DNA from 2 places in the Streptomyces sp. NBC_00236 genome. Region 2 is predicted to be linked to the other one. Evidence: riboswitches for the same ligand, from Rfam matches in the RefSeq annotation. Region 2 holds a riboswitch; the other holds the start of a gene.

What was found. A riboswitch is a leader RNA that binds a small molecule or an ion and turns the genes downstream of it on or off. The one in region 2 is predicted to bind cyclic di-AMP.
Region 1: linked by a shared signal. The riboswitch ahead of OG446_RS03395 (C40 family peptidase) and the one ahead of OG446_RS02695 (transglycosylase SLT domain-containing protein) in region 2 are both predicted to bind cyclic di-AMP.

What each region holds. Positions count from the first base shown of each region.
Region 1 is NZ_CP108100.1:792,583-795,803, forward strand. Features, by position in the region: gene OG446_RS03385 (ATP-dependent Clp protease proteolytic subunit) at 1-30, shown strand, start outside; gene OG446_RS03390 (hypothetical protein) at 38-346, shown strand; cyclic di-AMP (ydaO/yuaA leader) riboswitch at 675-845, shown strand; gene OG446_RS03395 (C40 family peptidase) at 849-1,322, shown strand; gene OG446_RS03400 (LysE family translocator) at 1,356-2,003, opposite strand; gene OG446_RS03405 (LysR family transcriptional regulator) at 2,076-2,993, shown strand; gene OG446_RS03410 (ATP-binding protein) at 3,016-3,221, opposite strand, start outside.
Region 2 is NZ_CP108100.1:615,537-618,757, reverse strand. Features, by position in the region: gene OG446_RS02700 (ABC transporter ATP-binding protein) at 1-685, shown strand, start outside; cyclic di-AMP (ydaO/yuaA leader) riboswitch at 980-1,165, shown strand; gene OG446_RS02695 (transglycosylase SLT domain-containing protein) at 1,169-2,056, shown strand; gene OG446_RS02690 (esterase) at 2,258-3,221, shown strand, end outside.

The sequences.
Region 1 (3,221 bases), 180 kb from region 2:
CTGTCGCTGCCTGCGCACCCCGTGAGGTGAATCCGCGATGCAGCCACCGGAGTTCGCGCCCCTGCCCGCCCTGACCCGCGCGGAGGGCGAGTTCATCGACCGCTATCTGCAAGTCATCGACCAGGTGGGCCGGATCAATCCGGCCCACGGTGGCGACACCTACAGCGCCCTGCGCGCCGCCCAGGCGCTGGCCTCGTACGCGGCCACGCTGCGCGACGCGCTCACGTTGATGCACGAGCGGGGCGAAGACCGGATCCACGCGGCCACGTTGACCAGGGCGCTGCGCGTTCTCGACGGCGAAAGGCGCTCCGGGCGGGTCACCGTGCCGCCCGAAGCGCCGAGTTGATCAGCGCGATGCACCGACACGCCCGACGCGGGGACCAAATTTTCTCGCTCGTTCGGCGTAGACGTTACTTCGCACGAGGGACAACTCGATTTGCGTTTTCGAAGTGGACGATGGGTGAAATCTCCCGTTCCGTCGCTGGTGCGGCACCGGTCGCCGTGACCCCACGGTTTGCCGCAACGTCACCTGGCCACCCGAACGGTCCATTCGTGATGAGCCTCACATATGGCTGTTTCACCTCGGAAATCCGGCACTCGGTGAGTCAAGATCCCTGGGACGACAAGCCCCCGCCACCGCGGCGGGGCGGTCCGGGCGGACGCCGAGTCCTGCCGCCGCCCGGATGCCTGGTCGACAGGAGTGGATCGGCAGGAGTGGAGGACCCAGCACAACGGGTCGACCGGACTTCCGGTCGTCCCTCGGGGTGAAGCCGCATCTGCGGCCGGGCGACTTCGCCGGCCCGAACCCGACAGGTCATCCTTCACAGGCGGCTGACGAAGGGTTGCGCATGACTGCGCAGGTTCATGTCCCGTCTCTGCTCGCCCGGGCCGGTACGGCCTCGGTAATGACTCTCGCCGCCGTCGGCGGCTCGCTGTTCGTGCCCGGCGCCGTGACCGACGCCCAGGCCGCCAGCCATTCGATGAAGGCCCTCACGATCGCCGCGTCGAAGAAGGGGGCGCCCTACCGTTGGGGCGCCACCGGGCCCAGCCGCTTCGACTGTTCCGGGCTGACGCTCTACTCGTTCAAGAAGGCCGGGAAGAAGCTCCCCCGCACGGCCCAGCAGCAGTACAACAAGACCCGCCACATCTCGTCGTCCAAGCGGCAACGCGGCGATCTGGTCTTCTTCCACTCCGGCCGCAGCATCTACCACGTGGGCATCTACGCGGGCAGCGGCAAGATCTGGCACTCGCCCAAGACGGGGGCCGTGGTCCGCCTGGAGAAGATCTGGACGAAGAGCGTCTACTACGGACGCGTCCGTTGAGGCCGCTCCCCCGCCCCGGCCCGTTCTCCCGCGTCAGTGCAGCAGCGGGCCCGTCACCAGGACCAGCCCCAGTGCGGTGAGTGCGGCGCCGCTGCCGCCCTCGATCGCCCGGGCGGTGCGCGGCCGGCGCAGCCACCGGCCGAGGCGGTCCACCAGGAGAGCCACCAGCGGGAACCAGATCAGCGCCAGCACCACGACGATCGCGGCGAGCAGCAGCGTCCTGGGCAGGGGCGCGGCCCCGGCCGGCACGAACTGCGGCAGCAGGCTGAGGAAGAGCACGGGCGCCTTGGGGTTCAGCGCGTTGGTCAGGAAGCCCTGGCGCAGCGCGCGGCCCGTTCCCATGCCCGACCGCCCGCCGTCCGCCTCGTCCGGCCCGGCCTCCGCGTCCTGCCCGGTGCCGCGCCGGGCCGCGTACAGGGCGCAGATCCCCAGATAGAGCACGTAGGCGCCGCCCAGGAGCTGGATGATCCGGAACAGCACGGGCACCGCCACCAGCACGGCGGCCAGACCGGCTACGGCGAGCACGGTGTGGACGAGGAGGCCCCCGGCGACCCCGAGCGCGGTCGCCACTCCCGCCGTGCGCGAGGCGAGGGCGTTGCGTACGACGACGGTGAAGTCCGCGCCGGGCAGCGCGACCATGGCGGTGGCGACCCCGATGAAGGCGGTCAGTTGTGCGTCCATGGGTCCACCCTGGACCGCTGGAGCCTTTAGCGTGTACTTGCAATCTTCTGGGTCTGCCAAAAGGAATGCTTAATGTACGACCCGACACGGCTCGCGGCGCTGGTGGCGGTCGCCGAGGCCGGTTCGATCACCCGGGCCGCCGCACGCCTGGGCTACACCGCCCCGGCGCTCTCCCAGCAGCTGGCCAAGCTGGAGCGGGAGGCGGGGGCTGCGCTGCTGGTGCGCCATCACCGGGGCGCCCGGCTGACGGCGGCGGGCGAGCTGCTCGCCGGACGCGCCCGGCGGGTTCTCGACGAGATGGATCAGGCCCGTCACGAACTGGCCCGCCTCGCCGGGCTCTCCGGCGGGCGCCTGCGGGTCGGCACCTTCACCACCGCGGGCATCCATCTGCTGCCTCCGGTGCTGAGCGCGTTCCGCCGGGCCCACCCGGACGTGGAGCTGGCCGTCACCGAGTACGAGCCGCCGGGCGGGGTGGCCGCCGTGGCGGCGGGCGAGGTGGATCTGGCGCTGACCCATGACTACGAGCCCGGACCCGTGACGCCGCCGCCCTCGGGTGTCCTGACCGAGCCGGTCCTGATCGAGGAACTGGTCCTGATCACGGCCGTCGGCCAGGTCCTGGCGGACGGCAGCGGACGGCTCCCGGTGACGGAGCTGGCGGGCCGGCCCCTGATCAGCAGCGCGCCCAGGCACCCGCCGCGCCGCGGAGTGGAGAGCGCGCTCGCCGAAGCGGGGGCGCTGCCTGCGGTGGTCTGCGAGTCGCCCGGCTACGCGCTGGTGTGTGCCCTGGTCAGTGCGGGCATCGGGGTGGCCGTGGTACCGGAGATGGTCGCCGCCATGTCGCCGACGCCCCTGTCCGTACGGCGGCTGGAGCCGGCCTCGTTCCGCCGGACGATCTCGGTGGTGCATCGAGGGGACCGTACGAGCCCGGCGGCGGCGACGCTTCAGGCTCTGCTGCGCAGCGGATTCGGGCGGGCGGCGGCAGCCGGGTGACCGGGACGCGCGACGGAGAAGTTCAGTGCTGGACGGGCGGCTGCCACGGCAGCGCGATCCAGACGGTCTTCCCGCCGTCCGGGGTGGGCGTGACGGTGAGCCGGCCACCGTACTCCTTGGCCAGCGAGCGGATGATCACCATGCCGCGGCCGTTGTCCTGCTGCACGGCCGCCGGCAGCCGCTGGGGCCACCGGGGGTGACTGTCCGTCACTCCGAGGCGCAGCTGCT
Region 2 (3,221 bases):
GTCGACCCTGCTGCGGACCGTCGCCCGGCTCCACCGCCCCGAGTCCGGCACGGTCCTGATCGGCGGCACGGACATCTGGAGGACCGGCCGTCGCAGGGCCGCCCACCATGTCGCGCTGCTGCCGCAGTCGCCGCGCGCCCCCGAGGCGGTCACCGTGGCCGGGCTGGTGCGCTACGGCCGCAGCCCGCACCAGGGGCTGCTGCGCCAGTGGTCGCGCGAGGACGAGCGGGCGGTACGCGACGCACTCGACGCGACCGGGACCACCGCGCTGGCCGGGGAGCGCGTCGACCGGCTGTCCGGCGGTCAGCGCCAGCGCTGCTGGCTCGCGATGGTGCTGGCCCAGCAGACCCCGGTGGTCCTGCTCGACGAACCGACCAGCGCCCTCGACCTCGGGCACGCCGTCGAGGTCCTGGAACTCGTCCGCGAGGTCGCGGCCACCGGTCGCACCGTCGTCATGGTCCAGCACGACCTCGTTGCCGCGGCCCGCTACGCCGATCTGCTCGTCGCCATGAAGGGGGGCCGCGTCATCGCCACGGGCGCCCCCCGGGAGACGGTCGACGAGGCGCTGGTGAAGGAGCTGTACGCGCTCGACGCGGACGTACTCGCCGCCCCGGGCGACGGTTCACCGGTCGTGGTGCCGCGCAGTCGTGCCGGCGTGGCCGCGCAGCCGACGTCCATCCCGTAGTGCCCTAATTAGGCGATTGTCCGGAATGGTTGAGAATGCCCCTCCCGTCACGCCTCCGTGAGGCATGGCTTCTCCGGGTGGGCAAATCGCCCGTTTCGGGCGCAGTGGCCAGCGTCACGTTTCCCGCCCCTGACGCGGAACCAGACACTTCGGTTCCCTGGCGCCCCAAGAAAACTGACCCGCCCGGATGTGACCGGCATCGCACATTTCCTTTTATTGATCTTGCGAATCAATTGTGATCAGGAAATCCGGGCTTGTTCCGCCCGGTCTTTCTCGCTTACGGTCACCGTCAATCCGGACGGAACGCCGAATCCTGCCGCCGTCCGGTAACCCGACCACTCACGTACGGCAGGAGCGGGGGACCCAGGTTTGCCGCCGTTCCGGGAATCCGGAGCGGCTAGGGGTGAAGTCGCCATGTGCGGCCGGACATCTCCAGTCCGAACCCGACAGCTCACCTCGCAGGCGGCGGAGAGGAAAAGCGCCATGCCCATCAAGGGTCACCACCGTCGTTCCAAGTCCACCCCCCTGACCCGCGGTCTCATCGCCGTGAGCGCGGGCGGCGCGGTTCTCGCGCTCCCCCTGATCGCGGCCGGATCGGCTTCCGCCGCGCCGGTCCAGTCGGTCGTCGCGGAAAAGGCCGCAGCCCCGGTTTCCGTTGCCGGCAAGGGAATTTCCGTGCAGCACGCCAAGTCCACCACCTATTCCGTGGTCTCCGGCGATTCGCTTTCCAAGATCGCCCGCGGGCATTCCCTCGACGGCGGCTGGGCGCAGCTCTACAAGGACAACCGGAGCGTGGTCGGCGGCAACCCCGACCTGATTCACCCGGGCCTGAAGCTCACCATCGGAGCCAAGTCCACGGCCACCGCCCCCGAGGCCGCGACCAAGAGCGAATTCAAGGCGGAGAACACCTCCGGCAGCGCCTCGCAGCCGTCGGGCGACCGTGCCGAGAGCACCGACCGCGCCGACCGTTCCCAGCGGACGGCGACGCCCGTCGCCGAGGAGACCGCCCAGACCGTCGAGACCGCGCCCGCGCAGAGCGCCACGGCGTACACGGACGACCTCGACGGCTGGATCAAGGAGTCCCTCGCCGTCATGGCCGAGCACGGCATCCCCGGCAGCTACGACAGCATCCACCGCAACATCATGCGCGAGTCCTCGGGCAACCCGCAGATCGTCAACAACTGGGACTCGAACGCCGCCGCGGGCACCCCGTCCAAGGGCCTGCTCCAGGTCATCCAGCCCACGTTCGACGCGTACCACGTGCCCGGCACCTCGCTGGACATCCTGGACCCCGTCGCCAACATCACCGCCGCGTGCAACTACGCCGCCGCGACGTACGGCTCGATCGACAACGTCTTCGGGGCCTACTGATCCACCGCGGTACCGCCCCCGCGCGGAGCCGTGAAAAGGGGTGGAAGGGAGCTGAGCAGCTCCCTTCCACCCCTTTTGCGATGCCGTACAACCCTTGTGCCGCGGAGCCGGTCCAACAGGGCGCCAGGAGGCTGACGGGCTCTTCCCGGCGTCCCCCCCCCCCCGGTCTCGCCCGGTCATCCTTGAACCGAGGAGCCGCACGTGCGCACTTACCGACCGGCCGCCGTTGTCGCGGCCTCACTTCTCCTGATGGCAGGGGCCGCCGCCGTCGCGCCCTCCGCCCACGCCGTCGCCCCCGGCGGAACGCACGCCGACGACGGCGACGCCGACTTCAACGGTGACGGCTACGAGGACGTGCTCATCGGCGCGCCCGGCGGGACCGTCGGCGGCAAGAAGGGCGCGGGGTACGTGACCGTGCAGTACGGCGGGCCGGGCGGCATCAATACCACCCGGGGCACCGTCCTCAGCCAGAACACCACCGGGGTGCCGGGCGGCGCCGAGGCCGGGGACGGTTTCGGCGCCGCGCTGGCCACCGGCGACCTGGACGGGGACGGGTACGGCGACGCCGTCGTGGGCCTCCCGGGCGAGAACGTCGAACCGGTGACCGACGCGGGCGGCGCCGTCGTCCTGTGGGGCTCCGCGCAGGGGCTCTCCGGCTCGGGCAGCGACTGGCTGCAGGCCGCGGAACCCGCCGCCGGCGCCCGGTTCGGCAATGCTCTCGCCGCCGCGCACTTCAGCCCCGACATCCCCGGCGACCAGCTGGCCGTGACCGACCGCGCCGACTTCACCCTGTTCCAGTACGCCCCGGGAACCCGCCGGAACGCCACCTCGAGCAGCAACCACGTCCCCGGCACCCCCGGGCGCGAGATCGCACCCCGGGCCCTGACCACCGGCGACTACGACGGCAACGGTCTCGCCGACCTCGTCATCTCCGGCGTCACCGTGGGCGAGGAGCCGGGCCACGGCTGGTCCGCACTCCTCCTCGGCGAGGTCCAGGGGCTCCGCTACGACCAGGGCCTGCGCGGCGGCCCGGCCGTCGCTTCCGGCGACATCGACCACGACGGCTACGACGACCTCGTGACCGGGGAGCCGCGCAGCCCCGACGACGGTGGCGCGTCGATGACCGGCGGTGTGGTCGGCGTGTACTACGGCAGCGCCGGCGACG